Linked DNA regions of Alloyangia pacifica. The protein of the gene in region 3 interacts with the protein of the main gene of each other region in a pairwise test. Links are inferred from orthologs where the notes say so. Each region holds a gene or a part of one and is shown on either strand. Other genes may lie near its edges.

Region 1 (5,770 bases), on a different replicon or contig from region 3:
CGCATCGACGTTGAGGATATTGCCTGTCGACTTGGCCGAAAGGTCCGAGGCCAGGAAATAAGCGGCTTCGGCAATGTCCTCGGGCAGCACAGACCGCTTCAGCATCGAGCGGTTGCGGTACATCTCCTCGAGGCCCGCCTTGTCGGTGTCGTAGGTCGAGGCGCGCTGGTCGAGCCATTCCCCCTCCCAGATGCGCGATCCGCGCAGCACCGCGTCGGGGTTCACCACGTTCACCCGGATGCCGAGCTCGGCGCCTTCCAGCGCAAGACAGCGCGCCAGGTGCAGCTCCGACGCCTTGGCGGTGCAATAGGCCGAGGCATTGGGCGAGGCCGCGAGGCCGTTCTTAGACCCTATAAAGACGATGGAGCCACCCAGCCCCTGCTTGCGCAGCAGCCCGAAAGCCTCGCGCGAGACAAGGAAGTAGCCGGTGGCGAGGATATCCATGTTGCGGCTCCAGAGCGCGAGCGAGGTTTCTTCCACCGGCGCCGACGATGCGATGCCCGCGTTCGAGACAAGAATATCGACTCCGCCGAACTCTACGGCAGTCTCTGAATAGGCTCTGGCAACCGCGTCCTCTTGCGTCACGTCGACCGCCACCGCGCGCACGACATCGCTGGAATAGACACTGGAAAGTCGTTCCTGCACCTTTTCCGCTGCCGCAAGGTCGATATCCGCCAACACCACGCAGGCGCCCTCGCGCAGCAGTCGCTCTGCGGTGGCGGCGCCGATGCCACCGCCGCCGCCCGTAACCAGCGCCACGCGACCGGCCAGCGACTTCGGTTTCGGCATGCGCTGCAGCTTCGCTTCTTCGAGCAGCCAGTACTCGATGTCGAAGGCTTCCTGCTCGGGCAGGCCCTGATAGGCACTGACCGCCGAGGCGCCGCGCATCACGTTGATGGCGTTCACGTAGAACTCACCCGAGATGCGGGCCGTCGCCTTGTCCTTGGCAAAGGTGATCATGCCGACGCCGGGAACGAGATAAACCACCGCGTTAGGGTCGCGCAGGGCAGGGGAGTCGGGCCGCTTGCAGCGGGCGTAATAGGCGGCGTAGCTGTCGCGGTAGGCTTCGACCTGGGCGGGGAGGCCGGCCAGTACGGCGTCCAGATCCGCTTTGTCAGGGTCGAAATCCACCACCAGCGGCGCGATCTTGGTGCGCAGGAAGTGATCCGGGCAGGAGGTGCCCATCGGGGCCAGCGTCTCGAGCGCGTTCGAGTTGACGAAGTCCAGCACCGCCTCCTGGTCGTCGAAATGGCCGACCATGTGCTGGTTGCCCGACACCAAGCCGCGGATCGCCGGCATCAGCGTCGCCGCGACCTCGCGCCGCGCCTCGGGGGCAAGGCTCTGCAGCTTGGCGCCGCCGAAGGCGGGCACGCCCTCGGTCTTCGCGTCGAGCCAGCCGATGGCCTCGTTGATGATGTCTATGGTGGTGGCGTAGCAGCTCTCGGCGGTGTCGCCCCAGGTAAAGAGCCCGTGGCTTTCCAGCACGACGCCGTCCGCCTCGGGGTTCTCGAGGCAGAATTGCTCGAGCCAGAGACCCAGCTCGTAGCCGGGGCGCTTCCAGGGCAGCCAACCGATGCGGTCCCCGAAAATCTCCCGAGTCAGTGCCTGTGAATCCTTCGAGGCGGCGATGGCGATGATCGCGTCGGCGTGCATGTGGTCGACATGGGCGCGGGGCACGTAGGCGTGCAGCGGCGTGTCGATCGAGGCGGCGCGCGGGTTCAGGTTGAAGGTACAATGCGGCAGGTAGCCGACCATCTCGTCCTCGAAAGCCACCCCGCGGTAGACCCCTTTCAAAGCCCGCAGCTTGTCCATGTAGAGGGTCGAAAACCCGTCCAGCTTCATCGAGCCGACGTCGCCGCCCGAGCCCTTCACCCAGAGCACCTCAACCTGCTCGCCGGTGAGCGGGTCGCGCTCCATGACCTTGGCCGAGGTGTTGCCGCCGCCGTAGTTGGTGATTCGCTTGTCCGACCCCAGAAGGTTGGACCGGTAGAGCAGCTTCTCGGGCTCGTTCATCCCCGCAGCCTTGCCGCTATCCCACAGATTTTGCAGGCGGTCCTTGGGCTTTGCCAGCATGGTGATCCTCCGTTGTCGCGGTCCGATATGGCCGCCTCCTCGCCCAGAAAGCTGCGGCTCGCCCTGCGATCTGTCAACCAGAAACGATCAAAAACAATCATGCGGCGACGCAGCATGATTGAATATGAAAAATGATGATTGACTTGAGGGGGGATTCGTCCAATCTGAACCGAACGGGAGGACCAGATGCACGAAACGGAACGCCACAGGATCATACTTTCCGCCGTCCAGGAGCGGCCGATCGTGACGGTGTCGGAACTTGTGTCGCTGACCGGCACCTCGGAGGCGACGATCCGCCGCGACATCGCCACGCTGCACGCCGCCAAGCGGCTGCGCCGGGTGCGCGGCGGCGCCGAGGCGCTGACCCCGCCGCCGCTGCCGGGGCTGGCCGGGCGGCCCTTCGCGGTCAATCAGTCGATCAACATCGACCAGAAGCAAGCCATCGCCCGCGAGGCCGTCGCGCTCTGCGACGACGGCGAGGCGATCATCATCAACGGCGGCACCACGACCTTTCAGATGGTGCACCCGCTGGCCAACCGCCGGCTGCAGGTCCTGACCAACAGCTTTCCGATCGCCGAGCACCTGCTGAAGAACTCCAAGAACACGGTGATGCTGCCCGGCGGCGCGCTCTACCGCGAGCAGAACATCATCCTTTCGCCCTTCGCGAGCGACATGACGCGCCACTATTACGCCAAGCGCATGTTCATGGGCGCCCATGCGCTCGGGCCGATCGGTCTGATGGAGGCCGACCCGCTGCTCATTCAGGCCGAGGAAAAGCTGATCGATCAGGCCGACGAGCTGGTGGTGCTCGTGGACAGCTCGAAATTCGACAACCGTTCGAGCCTGGTGCTCTGCCCGCTCGAGCGCATCGACATCGTCATCACCGACGAGGGGATTTCCGACCGCACCGCCTCGATGCTGGAGGCAGCCGAGATCCGGCTGATCGTGGCGCAGACGGGACGGGCGAAAACCGCCGGGGCAGGGTGACCGCACCGCGCGACACGTGAACGCTCATAAATTCAGGGAGGATACCATGGGCATTACGAGACGACTTTTCGGAGGAACCGCGCTGGCCGCGATGCTGCTGGCCGGCGGCGCCGCGCAGGCACAGGACAGCGTGCGCATCGCGCTGGTGGTGAAGGCGCTCGGCATTGGCTTTTTCGAAGCCGCCGCCAAGGGCGCCGAGGAAGCCGCCGCCGAGCTCGGCAGTGTCGAGGTGATCTACACCGGCCCGACCGACACCACCGCCGAGGGCCAGATCGAGGTGATCAACGCGCTGATCGCGCAGAACGTCGATGCAATCGCCGTCTCGGCCAATGACACCGACGCGCTGGTACCCGCCCTGAAGAAGGCGATGCAGCGTGGCATCACGGTGATTTCCTGGGACAGCGGCGTCGCGCCCGAGGGCCGTCAGATGCACCTCAACCCCTCGTCGAACCCGCTCATCGGCAACATGATCATCAAGCTTGCCGCCGACAACCTGCCCGAGGGCGGCGAGGTCGCGGTGCTTTCGGCCACCACCACCTCGACCAACCAGAACATCTGGATCGAGGAGATGAACAAGGTGATGGGCGACTACACGGGCATCGAGGTGGTGGGCACGGTCTACGGCGACGATCTGGCGGACAAATCCTACCGCGAGGCGCAGGGCCTGATGCAGACCTACCCCGATCTCGACGCGATCATCGCGCCGACCTCGGTGGGCATCGTCGCCGCCGCCCGCGCCGTCGAGGACGCCGGCAAGGTCGGGCAGGTGAACGTCACCGGTCTCGGCCTGCCGTCCGAGATGGCCGGCGCGATCGAGAGCGGCGCATCGAAGAGCTTCGCCATCTGGAACCCGATCGATCTGGGCTACTCGGCGACCTATCTCGCCTACGAGCTGGCCACCGGCGATGCCGAGGCCGCCCCGGGCGCCGAGATCCCCATGGGCCGCATGGGCACGCTGACCCTCGACGACAACAACGAGGGCGCCATGGCCGACCCCTTCGTCTACGACGAGAGCAACATCGACGAGTTCAAGAGCATCTTCTGATCCTGCTCCGATCCCGGCCCCGGCGCGCCTCTGCGCCGGGCTCCCACCCAAACCCAGACACCGGGGGCCATGATGCAAGTCAGCCTCACCACCCCACCTGTCGCCGCGGCGGCGGGGGATGCCGCGCCCGTGCTGCGGCTCGAGGGGATCACCAAGACATTCCCGGGGGTGAAGGCCCTCGACGGCGTCACGCTCGATCTTTACCCCGGCCAGGTCACCGCGCTGGTGGGCGAGAACGGTGCTGGCAAGTCGACCATCGTGAAGACGCTGACCGGCATCTACCAGCCCGACGCCGGCACGATCAGCCTTGCCGGGCAGCCTGTGCAGTTCACCACCGCTCAGGATGCCACCGCCGCGGGGATCACCGCGATCCACCAGGAAACGGTGCTCTTCGACGAACTCAGCGTCGCCGAGAACATCTTCATCGGCCATGCGCCGCGCGGGCGCTTCGGGCTGATCGACTGGCCGAAGATGCGCAGGGACGCGCAGGAGATCCTGTCGCGCATCGACGCCGATCTCGATCCCGACATGCCGCTGCGCGAGCTCGGCATCGCCTCGAAGCACCTCGTGGCCATCGCCCGCGCGCTTTCGGTCGATGCCCGCGTCGTCATCATGGACGAGCCCACCGCCGCGCTGTCGCACAAGGAGATCGAAGAGCTTTACGAGCTGGTCGAGCGGTTGCGCGCCGAGGGCCGGGCCATCCTCTTCATTTCCCACAAATTCGACGAGATCTTCCGCATCGCCGACCGCTTCACCGTCTTCCGCGACGGCCAGCACGTCGGCTCGGGCCTGATCGCCGATGTGGACGAGGCCGAGCTGGTGCGCCTGATGGTCGGCCGCGCGGTCGACCAGATCTTTCCGCAGCGTGCCCATAACATCGGGGGTGAGGTGCTGAAGGTGGTCGGCTACGCCCATCCCACCGAGTTCGACGAGATCAACTTCACCCTGCGCCGCGGCGAGATCCTCGGGTTCTACGGGCTGGTCGGGGCAGGGCGCTCCGAGCTCATGCAGGCACTCTTCGGCGTGACGAAACCCAGCAAGGGCGCGGTGCGCATCGACGGGCAGGTGCGGGTGATCCGCTCGCCCGCCGAGGCTGTGGAAAACGGCATCGTCTACGTCCCCGAGGACCGCGGCCGGCAGGGCGCGGTGATCGGCCTGCCGATCTTCCAGAACGTCACGCTGCCCTCGCTGGCGCAGACCTCGCGCCGGGGCTTCCTGCGGCTCAGCGAGGAATTCGCCCTCGCGCGCACCTATACAGAACGGCTCGACCTGCGCGCCGCGGCGCTCGATCAGGACGTCGGGACGCTCTCGGGCGGCAACCAGCAGAAGGTGGTGATCGCCAAGTGGCTGGCGACGAAACCCAAGGTGATCATCCTCGACGAGCCCACCAAGGGCATCGACATCGGCTCCAAGGCCGCCGTCCATGGCTTCATGGCCGAGCTGGCGGCGCAGGGCCTGTCGGTGATCATGGTCAGCTCCGAGATCCCCGAGGTGCTGGGCATGTCCGACCGGGTGATCGTCATGCGCGAGGGGCTCATCGCCGCCGAGCTGGAGGGTGCGGCGCTCACACCGGAAAACCTCGTTCGCCACGCCGCCGGCATCGGGGCGCAGCCATGATCCGCGCCGCCGCCTGTCCTTCGTCTGGAAAGAAATATCCCGGGGCTG
Region 2 (5,870 bases), 2.3 Mb from region 3 along the record:
GCTTTGGCGGGCCGCAGAAGGACGCGGACACGCGGGCGCTCGAGGGGGATCTCTCGGCAGCGCTCGGGATGAAGGTCGCGATCCAGAACGCCCCGGGGGCGGAGAGCGGGAAGCTTGTGGTCAGCTATGAGAGCTTCGAGGAACTGGACAAGCTCTGTGCCATCCTGAGCGCCGCGCGCTGAGAGATCTCTCCACAAGATCCTGTGGAAGGATCTCGAGAGTCTTCACATGAAGCAAAAAGCGTAGGTCTCAGGCGGCGCGTTTGTTCACGAGATCTGACCGGATCCGTTGGATCTGGTTCAGAAATGAAGGCCGAGCCCGAAGTGGCTCGGCCTTGTTGTTTTCCGTGCCTGAAGACGCCGAGAGATCTCCACAGGATCCGGCCGGATCCTGTGGGTAACGTTTCACATGAAACGGCGAGGCGTCAGTTGGTCAGAAGCTCTGAGATCACGCCGTTGAGCACCAGTCGGCCCTCGGTCGTAGCGCCGATGAGGTCGCCTTCGCGCCAGATCAGGCCCAGTTGCCGAAGCTCGGTCAGCTTGTGCGCGGGCAGGGGCTTGGGCGAGATCTCGGCAAGGCGCGAGAGGGAGATCCCTTCACTCAGGCGCAGACCCATCATGACAAATTCTGTCATGATGTCCTCAGTAGATAGAGGGTCGAAAACACTGTCCGCGCGTCCGGCTTCGGCCTTTTCGATCCAAGCGCCGGGCATTTTCCAGGCCTCGGTCGCGTGGCGCGTGGCGTTCACCGTGACACGCCCGTGGGCACCGGGGCCAACGCCGACGTAATCGCCGCCGCGCCAATAGACGAGATTGTGCCGCGACTGCGCGCCGGGCAGGGCGTGGTTCGACACTTCGTAAGGCGCATAGCCCGCTTTTGAAGTGATTTCCTGCGTGGCGAGGAACATGTCCGCGGCGAGATCCTCGTCGGGCAGTTTCTTCATCTGTCCGCGCTGCGCGCGTTCCCAGAACATCGTGCCTTCCTCGATGGTCAGCTGGTAAAGCGACAGGTGGTCGGCGGCGAGATCGAGGGCCTCGCGCAGCTCGGTTTCCCAGCCTTGCAGGGTCTGGTTCTCGCGCGCGTAGATCAGATCGAAATTGACCCTTTCGAAAACGGACTTCGCGGTCTCTAGCGCGGCGATGGCCTCACCCACGTCATGCAGCCGTCCGAGCTGGCGCAGATCATCCGGCCGCAGGCTCTGAATGCCCATGGAGACCCTGTTTACACCGGCTTCGCGGAAGCCCTCGAACTTCGAAACCTCGACGGAACGCGGGTTCGCCTCGAGCGTGATCTCGATGTCATTGGCCCAGGTCCAATGCTCTTTCGCGGCGTCCAGAACGGCCTGCACCGTCGCGGGCTCCATGAGAGAGGGGGTGCCCCCGCCGAAGTAGATGGAGTTGAGGATGCGCCCCGAGGTCATCTCGCCGTAACGGCGGACCTCGGAGCTGAGTGCGTCTGCCCAGCGGGTCTGGTCGATCGACCGAACGACATGGCTGTTGAAGTCGCAGTAGGGGCATTTGGCCTCGCAGAAAGGCCAATGCACGTAGAGGCCGAAGCCTCCTTCACGCCACGTCTCAGGCATCGTCCCTGGCAAAGCAGCCCTTCACGAACTTGGCGAAGGCATCGGCGCGGTGGCTGATGCGGTTCTTCTCGTCGCTGGTCATCTCGGCAAAGGTGATGTCAAAGCCCTCAGGCTGGAAGATCGGGTCGTAGCCGTGGCCATTGTCGCCGCGCATCGGCCAGACGACCTTGCCCTCCATCACGCCGGGGAAGACGGCGTCGGTGCCATCGGGCCAGGCAAGCACCAGCGTGCAGTTGAAGCGCGCGGTCCAGGGCTGGTCGGCGCCGGTCTTCAGCAGGGCGTCATGGGTCTTGCCCATCGCCATGATGAAGTCTCGACCATTGGGGGTTTCGGCCCAATCGGCGGTATAGACACCCGGGGCGCCGTCCAGCGCATCAACCGAGATGCCGCTGTCATCGGCCAGCGCCGGAAGACCGGTGGCCTTGGCGGCGGCATGGGCCTTGATGCGGGCATTCTCGACAAAGGTGGTGCCGGTTTCCTCGGGCTCGGGAAGGTTCATTTCCTTGGCACCCACGACCTCGACCCCATAGGGCGCGAGCAGCTCGGTGATCTCCTCAAGCTTGCCCGTGTTATGGGTCGCGACCAGCAGTTTCTTGTCGCTGAACACCCGGCTCATTTGCAGGCCGCCAGCTGTGCTTCGACCAGCTGCGAGACACCGGCCTCGGCCAGATCCATCAGCTTGTTCATCTGGTCGCGGCTGAAGGTCGCGCCCTCTGCCGACATCTGAACTTCGATCAACTGGCCGTCGCCGCGCAGAATGAAGTTGCCGTCGACGCCTGCCTCGCTGTCCTCGGCATAGTCGAGGTCCAGAACCGGCTGGCCGGCGTAGATGCCGCAGCTCACCGCCGCGACCGGGGTCAGCGGGTCGGTGGTGATGGCGCCGGTCTTCATCAGCTTGTTCACCGCAAGCCGCAGCGCGACCCAGCCACCGGTGATCGACGCGCAGCGGGTGCCGCCGTCGGCCTGGATCACGTCACAGTCAATGGTGATCTGGCGCTCGCCGAGCGCGACGCGGTCGACACCGGCGCGCAGCGACCGGCCGATCAGGCGCTGGATCTCGACGGTGCGGCCGCCCTGCTTGCCGGCGGTTGCCTCGCGGCGCATGCGCGAGCCGGTGGAGCGCGGCAGCATGCCGTATTCCGCCGTCACCCAGCCAAGGCCGCTGCCCTTCACGAAGGGCGGCACGCGGTCCTCGAGCGTGGCGGTGCACAGCACGTGGGTATCGCCCATCTTGATCAGGCAGGAGCCTTCGGCATGTTTCGTGACGCCCGTTTCGATTGAAACGCTGCGCATATCGCTTAAATCTCGTCCAGAAGGTCTCATGAGTGCCTCTCTTCTCGGTTGCTGCCGGGATACTGGGGCTGATGCTGTCCCGCAACCCCGATTGACGGCTGCGGAAGGGGGCCTTTAATGACCCTGAACAGCGGGAGTTTGCGCATGACTGAGGGAAACCGGCTTCTCGAGGAGATGAACGATCGCTCGCGCGAGGTGTTCCGCCGCGTGGTTGAATCCTATCTCGAGACGGGCGAACCGGTGGGCTCGCGCACCCTGACGCGCAGCCTGTCCGAGAAAGTCTCGGCGGCGACGATCCGCAACGTGATGCAGGATCTCGAATACCTCGGGCTGCTCGACAGCCCGCATGTTTCTGCGGGGCGCGTGCCGACGCAGGTGGGCCTGCGCATGTTCGTCGACGGGCTGCTCGAGGTGCGCGATCTCGACACGTCCGACAGGATGGCGCTGGAGGCAACCACCACGCAGGGCGGCGACGACATGGGCGGGCTGCTCGACCGGGTCGGTGCGGCGCTGTCGGGGGTAACGCACGGCGCGTCCCTGGTTCTGACGCCAAAGCACGAGGCACCGGTCAAGCACATCGAGTTCGTCTCGCTTGGCCATGACAGGGCGCTGGTGGTGCTGGTCTTCGGCGATGGTCACGTCGAGAACCGCCTGTTCCGCCCGCCCGCAGGCCAGACCCCGAGCTCGATGCGTGAGGCGGCGAATTTCCTCAACGCGCTGATCGAAGGCAAGACGCTCTCGGAGCTGCGCGGCGAGATCTCCCGCCAGATCGCGACCCGCCGCCGCGAGATCGACACGCTGGCCGCCGAGTTGATCGAAACCGGGATGGCCGCCTGGGAAAAGGATGCAGACAACTCCGCCCGGCTGATCGTGCGCGGTACGTCGAATCTGCTTGGTCAGGAGGGCGAGGCCGAAGAGCTGGACCGCATCCGCTCGCTGTTTGACGACCTCGAACGCAAGCGGGATATCGCCGAGTTCCTGCAGCTTGCCGAAACCGGCGACGGGGTGCGGATTTTTATCGGCTCCGAGAACAAACTTTTCTCACTTTCGGGTTCCTCTCTGGTGGTCTCTCCATATATGAACGCGGATCGAAAGATAATCGGTGCGGTCGGGGTCATCGGACCCACGCGGCTCAACTACGGGCGGATCGTACCCATCGTGGACTACACGGCACAGCTGGTCGGCAGGCTGATTGCCGAGCGGAGCTAGAGGTTAGACATGGCAGACGCGAAGAAAGACGAATTCCTCGACGATATCGAGGCGGCAGAGGCAGAGGCCTTCGCCGACGAGATGGAAGAGATCGACAACGAGGCGCTTGAGCTCGACTCGCTGCGCGCCGAGCGCGACGAGTACAAGGACCGCTTCATGCGGGCGCTGGCCGACGCCGAGAACGCCCGCAAGCGCGCCGACAAGGATCGCCGCGAAGCGCAGCAGTACGGCGGCTCCAAGCTCGCCCGTGACCTGCTGCCGGTCTATGACAACCTGAGCCGCGCGCTGAACGCCGCGCGCGAGGCAGAGGCCGGCGAGGCCCTGATCGAGGGTGTGGAACTGACGCTGCGCGAGCTGACCAACGTGTTCAGCAAGCACGGGATGACCACGATCAAGCCCGAGGTCGGCGACAAGTTCGACCCGAAGATGCACGAGGCGATGTTCGAGGCCCCGGTGCCCGGCACCAAGGCGGGCGAGATTATCCAGGTCTCGGCCGAGGGCTTCATGCTCTACGACCGCCTGCTGCGTCCGGCGCAGGTCGGTGTCAGCTCGATGCAGGGCTGATCTTTCAAGGATTGAAGCGGAAAACCCCCGGTCGCGAGGCCGGGGGTTTTTCTTTGCGGCAGCCCGGGCGCCCGCACGGCGCCGTTTCACGTGAATCCAAGCCTGTCGGAAGGATTCACGTGAAACGCATTTACCCCTTGAGCAGAGCCTTCAGATCGTAAATCGCTTGCAGCGCCTCGCGCGGGCTCATCTCGTCGGGCAGCAAGGTCTCGAGCCGCTCTTCGACCACGGACGGGCCCTTCGGCGCCGCAACAGGCTCTGGTTTCGCCGCTGCCGAGAAGAGCGGCAGGTCGTCGATCAGGGCCTTTGGCGAGGTGCGGCCGCGCTCACCCTCTTCCAACGCGCTCAGCACGTCGCGGGCGCGGGCGATGACCGCGGGGGGCAGGCCCGCCAGCTGCGCGACCTGAACGCCGTAGGAGCGGTCGGCGGCACCCTCGCGCACCTCGTGCAGGAAGATCACCTCGCCTTCCCATTCCTTGACCGCGACGGTGGCATTGCCGACCCCTTCGAGTTTCGCGGCAAGCTGGGTCAGCTCATGGTAATGCGTGGCAAAGAGACCGCGCACGCGGTTGACCCCGTGCAGATGCTCGAGCGTCGCCCAGGCGATCGACAGACCGTCGTAGGTGGCTGTGCCCCGGCCGATCTCGTCGAGGATCACCAGCGCCCGGTCGTCGGCCTGATTGAGGATCGCGGCGGTCTCGACCATCTCGACCATGAAGGTCGAGCGGCCGCGCGCCAGATCGTCCGAGGCGCCGACGCGGCTGAAGATCTGGCTGACCACGCCCAGATGCGCGCGGTCGGCAGGGACGTAGGAGCCCATCTGCGCCAGCAGCGCGATCAGCGCGTTCTGGCGCAGATAGGTCGACTTACCGGCCATGTTCGGGCCAGTGAGCAGCGTCACCGCCGCACCGTCGCCATTCGCGTTCAGGGCACAATCATTGGCGATGAAGGGCGCGCCGCCCTGCTGCTGCAGGGCGCGTTCCACCACCGGGTGGCGACCTGCCTCGATCTCGAAGGCGCGGCTGTCATCAACATGCGGGCGCGCCCACTTCTGCGCTTTCGCCAGATCGGCAAGCCCCAGCGCCACGTCAAACTCCGCCAGCGAGAGGCCGGTCTCCGACACCTGCGGCGCACGCTCGAGAATGGCGCTTTTGAGGCTTTCATAGAGCCGCTTTTCGATCTCCAGCGCCTCGTTGCCGGCGTTGAGGATGCGGGTTTCCAG
Region 3 (5,911 bases):
CGCCAGCGGTTGCCCTCGGGGTAGGGGATCCCGGCCAGCATCCGGCTCCGCTCGGCCTGTTCCGCCGGGGTGAGCGCGGGGCGCAGGTCGCTGCCTTCGCAGGCGGCGTGCAGCGCGGCGGGCAGGAGCAGCAAAAGCGATACGAGGAAAGGGCGGACCATGAAGACAACCTGACTGGGAGGAGTATTCGCCTCAGGCTAGGGCAGTGGCTTGCCAGCGACAAGACGCGGGGCGATGGTGTCGGCCATGTTGCGGGAAAGTGAACTCTATGCGCCGGTCAAGGCGCTTCTTCAGGCGCAGGGCTACGAGGTGAAGGGCGAGGTGGGCGCGGCCGACCTCGTGGCGGTGCGCGGACAGGAAGAGCCTGTCATCGTCGAGCTGAAGTTGAAGATTTCGCTGGCGCTCTTCCACCAGGCGCTGGCGCGGTTGCGGGTCTCGGATCTTGTCTACATCGCCGTGCCGAAACCCGCCGGACGCATGGCGCGGCGGGCGCTGAAGGACAACCTGGTCATGTGCCGGCGCCTGGGGCTCGGATTCATCACCGTCAAGGACGGGCGGGCCGAGGTGCAGTGCGATCCCGGCCCCTATGCGCCGCGCAAGAGCAAGCCGGGGCAGGCCAAGCTGCTGCGTGAATTCCGGCGGATCACCGGCGATCCGAACGATGGCGGCGCGACCCGGCATGGCATCGTCACCGGCTATCGGCAGGACGCCCTGCGCTGCGCCGCTTTCCTCGCGGAGGCGGGCGAGAGCAGGGGGCGGGACGTGGCGGCGGCCACCGGGGTGAAGGTGGCAACGCGGCTCATGGCGGACAACCACTACGGATGGTTCGTCCGCGTTCGAGTGGGGGTCTATGCGCTGACCGATGCAGGGCGCGCGGGATTGGTGCACTGGGCCGGCGGCTGGGAGGAGCAGGTGGCATAGTCGTGCCGGGCGCTCTTCAAGCCTGCCGGGGCGCCGCCTTGACCTCGGCCTGCGCTGTCGCCCGCCGGGCGCGCTTTGCCGCGACCCGCTCGCGGTAGAGCGTGTAGAACCCCGAGGCGATGATGATCCCGCAGCCCACGAAGGTCCAGACATCGGGCAGGTCCGAGAATACGAGGAAGCCGTAGAGCGTGCTCCAGATGATCATCGTGTACTGCACCGGGGCCATGACCACGGCCTGTCCCACGTCGAGCCCGCGGATGATCAGGAATTCGCCCATGCCCGCCGCCGCAGCGATGGCAAGGCACATGGCCATGACCTCGAGACTGGGAGGCGTCTCCCAGACGAAGATCAGCGGCACCGAGCACAGCAGGAACGAGGTCAGCGAGGTATACGTCACCGTGGTGGCGATGCTGTCGGCGCCGCTCAGGTAGCGCGACAGCAGCTGACGCGCGGCGAAGCACAGCGCGGCGACGAAGGCGAAGGCGATGGCAGGGTGGAAGACCCCCATCCCCGGACGGATCACCACCAGCATCCCGATAAAGCCGCACAGGACCGCGGCCCAGCGGCGCGGCCCCACCGGCTCTTTCAGCAAGAGCGCGCCGAAGACGGTCACGAGAAACGGCGCGGTGAAGGTGACCGCCGTCGCATCCGCGAGCCCCACGTAGCGCAGCGACATGACGAAGCAGCCCGCCGAGGCGAGCGCGATGACGCCGCGGCTTATCTGCAGCAGAGGATGCGGTGTACGGAGCACGTGGCCGCCGCGCAGTGCCAGCAGGACCAGCACCCCGATGAACAGGCCCGACTGGCGGAACCAGATCACCTGGATCAGCGGCAGGTGCTCGGTCAGCAGCTTGGCCAGCATGTCGGTGATGCCGAAGCCGAAGAAGCCGAGCGCCATGAAAAGAAAGCCGCGCGTATTGTCATGCGTCGGCGTCTGCCGCGCGGAAGGCGCCGAAAGCGGCGCGTAGGGGATGGCCATGGGTATTTCCGAGTCTGTGATCTCAGGCACGTCACCACATTCGGCGGAGAGATGCCATGCTTCTCTGGGTCGGGGTTGTATCCGCCGGGTGCACTGCACATCTGGCGGGCAAGGGTCTGCGGTCCTTGCCGGGATGTCATGAAATTTTCTCTCAGCGGACTGTTGACACAAAACACGGGCCTGCCTAGCTATGCGTCGTTAGCACTCCACAAGGGTGAGTGCTAACGGCCCTCGATCCCGACGGAGTTCGGGCATCAGCGGGGGCCTACAGGGACAACCTTTGAGCTATGGAGACTCGAAGATGGCATTCAAACCGCTTCACGACCGCGTCCTCGTTCGTCGCGTTGAGAGCGACGAAAAGACCAAGGGCGGTCTGATCATCCCCGACAGCGCGAAAGAAAAGCCCGCCGAGGGCCAGATCGTTGCCTGCGGCGAAGGCGCCCGCAAGGACAGCGGCGAGCTGATCGCAATGGCCGTCAAGGCTGGCGACCGCGTTCTGTTCGGCAAATGGTCGGGCACCGAAGTGACGATCGACGGCGAAGAGCTGCTGATCATGAAGGAATCGGACATCCTCGGCATCACCGAGGCGGCCTGATCTTCTGATCGCCCGGGGGCCTCGAGCCCCGCTACGCCAGACATTCATTCAAATTTCAGGAGTACTTGCACATGGCTGCCAAGGACGTGAAATTCAACACCGACGCCCGCACCCGCATGCTCAAGGGCGTCAACATCCTCGCCGACGCGGTGAAGGTGACCCTCGGCCCGAAAGGCCGCAACGTCGTGCTCGACAAGTCGTTCGGCGCGCCGCGCATCACCAAGGACGGTGTCTCTGTCGCCAAGGAAATCGAACTGGAAGACAAGTTCGAGAACATGGGCGCGCAGATGGTGAAGGAAGTCGCTTCCCGCACCAACGACGAAGCCGGTGACGGCACCACCACCGCGACCGTTCTCGCACAGGCGATCGTCAAAGAGGGCATGAAGGCCGTTGCGGCCGGCATGAATCCGATGGACCTGAAGCGCGGCATCGACATGGCAACCGCCAAGGTCGTCGAAGCGATCAAGGCAGCTGCACGCCCGGTCAACGACAGCAACGAAGTTGCTCAGGTCGGCACCATCTCGGCCAACGGCGAAGCCGAAATCGGCCGTCAGATCGCGGACGCGATGCAGAAGGTCGGCAACGAGGGTGTCATCACCGTCGAAGAGAACAAGGGCCTCGAGACCGAGACCACCGTTGTCGAAGGCATGCAGTTTGACCGTGGCTACCTGTCGCCCTACTTCGTGACCAACGCCGACAAGATGATTGCAGAGCTCGACGACTGCATGGTCCTGCTGCACGAGAAGAAGCTCTCGTCGCTGCAGCCGCTGGTCCCGCTGCTCGAGCAGGTCATCCAGTCGCAGAAGCCGCTGCTGATCATCGCTGAAGACGTCGAAGGCGAAGCGCTGGCAACCCTCGTGGTCAACAAGCTGCGCGGCGGCCTGAAGATCGCAGCCGTCAAGGCACCGGGCTTCGGCGATCGCCGCAAGGCCATGCTGCAGGACATCGCGATCCTGACCGGCGGTCAGGTGATCTCGGAAGATCTGGGCATGAAGCTCGAGAATGTCACCATGGACATGCTCGGCACCGCCAAGACCATCAACATCACCAAGGACGAGACCACCATCGTCGACGGTCACGGCGACAAGGCCGAGATCGAGGCACGCGTGGCCCAAATCCGTACGCAGATCGAGGAAACCACCTCGGACTACGACCGTGAGAAGCTGCAGGAACGTGTTGCCAAGCTGGCAGGCGGCGTGGCCGTCATCCGCGTCGGCGGCATGACCGAGGTTGAAGTGAAAGAGCGCAAGGACCGTGTGGACGACGCTCTGAACGCAACCCGCGCAGCCGTGCAGGAAGGCATCGTCGTCGGCGGCGGCACCGCTCTGGTGCAGGGCGCCAAGACCCTCGAGGGTCTGACCGGCGCGAACTCCGACCAGAACGCCGGCATCGCCATCGTGCGCAAGGCTCTGGAAGCTCCGCTCCGCCAGATCGCCGAGAACGCAGGCGTGGACGGCTCGGTCGTCGCAGGCAAGGTGCGTGAATCGGACGACCTGAAGTTCGGCTACAACGCGCAGACCGACGAATATGGCGACATGTTCAAGTTCGGTGTGATCGACCCCGCGAAGGTCGTGCGTACCGCACTGGAAGACGCAGCTTCGGTTGCAGGCCTGCTGATCACCACCGAAGCGATGGTGGCCGACAAGCCGCAGAAAGACGCGCCGGCCGGCGGCATGCCCGACATGGGCGGCATGGGCGGCATGGGCGGCATGATGTAATCTGCCGGTCCATACGGACGTCTGCCTTCGGGCAGCAGGCGGGGGGCTTCGGCCCCCCGTTTTGCGTTTGCGCGGTGCATGTGCCGGTAAGGCTGCCGTGACCGCGCGTCTGTTTTCCTTCGCCGCTCCGCGCGCTAGGCTCTGCTGCGACAACCGTGCAAGGAGCCACGTGATGAAATTGCTGCAGGCCGGACCCTCCCCCTTTGTCCGCAAGGTGCTTGTCACCCTGCACGAGACGGGCCAGTTCGATCAGGTCGAACAGGTGATGGTCGAAGCCTCGCCCGTCACCCCCGATCCGGCGCTGATCGCCGCGAACCCGGTGGGCAAGATCCCGGCGCTCGTCCGTCCGGACGGGCCGACGCTCTACGACAGCCGGGTGATCTGCCGCTTCCTCGACGCGCGCGCCGGCGGCGGGCTCTATCCCGAGAGCCGGATCTGGGACACGCTTGTGCTCGAGGCCACGGCCGACGGGATCATGGATGCCGCCGTGCTGATCGTCTACGAAGAGCGCTTCCGCGCCCGCGAGATGGTCTCGATGGAATGGATCGAGGGCCAATGGGGCAAGGTCGCGCGCGCGATCGACGCGCTCGAGACGCGCTGGATGAGCCATCTCGCCGGGCGCAGGGACATCGGGCATATCGCCGTGGCCTGCGCGCTTGGATACCTCGACTTCCGCCATGACGCGCGCAAGTGGCGGGTTGGACGCCCGGCGCTCACCGCGTGGTACGACGGTTTTGCCAAGCGCGAGTCGATGGTGGCCACCGACCCCACGTCCTGAGCGGCTTTGCCCCGGGGCGGCCGCAAACCCCTTGCACGCAGGGCCGCTTCGGCTTAGCTGCCTGCACCCGAGAATTCCAAGCCCGGAAGGAACTTCCCCATGCGGATGCGCGACACCTTCATCAAGCCGATGCACCCCGAGGGGCGCAAGTTCGTCGGCATCTTCGCCGCGATCACCCTGGTGCTGTTCCTGATCTGGGATCCCCTGGGCTGGATCGGCGTCGGCCTGACCATCTGGTGCTACTACTTCTTCCGCGACCCCGAGCGCGTGGTGCCGCAGCGCCCCGGCCTGCTGGTCTCGCCCGCCGACGGCGTGGTCTCGCTGATCGAGCCCGCCGTGCCGCCGGCCGAGTTGGGGATGCCGGACGTCCCGATGACCCGCGTGTCGGTGTTCATGTCGGTGTTCAACTGCCACGTGAACCGCACCCCAGTGACCGGCGAGATCGTTTCGGTCGCCTATCGCCCCGGCAAGTTCTTCAACGCCTCGCTCGACAAGGCTTCGGTGGACAACGAGCGCAACGCGCTGCGCATCCGTCTCGAGGACGGGCGCGAGATCGCCGTGGTGCAGATCGCGGGCCTCGTGGCGCGGCGCATCATGTGGTGGGTCAAGGAGGGCGACCGGCTCAATCGCGGCGATCGCTTCGGCCTGATCCGCTTCGGGTCGCGTCTTGATGTCTACCTGCCCGAGGGGGTGGAGCCTCTGGTCGCCATCGGCCAGACCATGGTCGCGGGCGAGAGCATCATTGCCAACCTGACGCCTGATCTCGGGAGCCCGCTGAATGAATGACGAGCAGCCGATCGAGGATCCGAAGGCCCGCGCCGCCGAGAAGGTGACGCTGATCCAGCTCCTGCCCAACGTGCTGACCGTTGTGGCCATCTGCGCCGGACTGACGGCGATCCGCTTCGGCCTGCAGGGCTCTT

What was found.
Region 1: the proteins of groL (region 3) and CEW88_RS14180 interact in binary tests that used the Escherichia coli proteins (3 or more experiments, as listed by UniProt). The link is inferred for Alloyangia pacifica from one-to-one orthologs.
Region 2: the proteins of groL (region 3) and CEW88_RS00555 interact in binary tests that used the Escherichia coli proteins (3 or more experiments, as listed by UniProt). The link is inferred for Alloyangia pacifica from one-to-one orthologs.

What each region holds. Positions count from the first base shown.
Region 1 is NZ_CP022190.1:249,948-255,717, reverse strand. What follows is about bases 1,323-4,159. They hold CEW88_RS14180 (DeoR/GlpR family DNA-binding transcription regulator), read left to right. Parts: upstream 1,323-2,259; coding sequence 2,260-3,060; downstream 3,061-4,159. Other genes in these bases: rhaS (rhamnose ABC transporter substrate-binding protein), read left to right, coding at 3,107-4,105; CEW88_RS14185 (bifunctional rhamnulose-1-phosphate aldolase/short-chain dehydrogenase), read right to left, coding at 1,323-2,073. Also shown: more of CEW88_RS14185, read right to left, coding at 1-1,322; CEW88_RS14170 (sugar ABC transporter ATP-binding protein), read left to right, coding at 4,178-5,722. UniProt on the Escherichia coli protein: Represses ulaG and the ulaABCDEF operon. Two ulaR binding sites have been identified in each promoter.
Region 2 is NZ_CP022189.1:130,992-136,861, reverse strand. The notes cover bases 2,934-5,870. They hold CEW88_RS00555 (nucleotide exchange factor GrpE), read left to right. Parts: upstream 2,934-4,093; coding sequence 4,094-4,648; downstream 4,649-5,870. Other genes in these bases: mutS (DNA mismatch repair protein MutS), read right to left, coding at 4,779-5,870; hrcA (heat-inducible transcriptional repressor HrcA), read left to right, coding at 3,020-4,084. Outside these bases: CEW88_RS00580 (ParB/RepB/Spo0J family partition protein), read left to right, coding at 1-182; radical SAM family heme chaperone HemW, read right to left, coding at 425-1,582; rdgB (RdgB/HAM1 family non-canonical purine NTP pyrophosphatase), read right to left, coding at 1,575-2,198; rph (ribonuclease PH), read right to left, coding at 2,195-2,905. UniProt on the Escherichia coli protein: Participates actively in the response to hyperosmotic and heat shock by preventing the aggregation of stress-denatured proteins, in association with DnaK and GrpE. It is the nucleotide exchange factor for DnaK and may function as a thermosensor.
Region 3 is NZ_CP022189.1:2,435,905-2,441,815, reverse strand. Bases 1,912-4,889 are described here. They hold groL (chaperonin GroEL), read left to right. Parts: upstream 1,912-2,566; coding sequence 2,567-4,213; downstream 4,214-4,889. Other genes in these bases: CEW88_RS11760 (glutathione S-transferase), read left to right, coding at 4,386-4,889; CEW88_RS11770 (co-chaperone GroES), read left to right, coding at 2,202-2,495. Outside these bases: CEW88_RS11785 (TraB/GumN family protein), read right to left, coding at 1-161; CEW88_RS11780 (DUF2161 domain-containing phosphodiesterase), read left to right, coding at 247-921; CEW88_RS11775 (DMT family transporter), read right to left, coding at 938-1,900; more of CEW88_RS11760, read left to right, coding at 4,890-4,991; CEW88_RS11755 (phosphatidylserine decarboxylase), read left to right, coding at 5,091-5,777; pssA (CDP-diacylglycerol--serine O-phosphatidyltransferase), read left to right, coding at 5,770-5,911.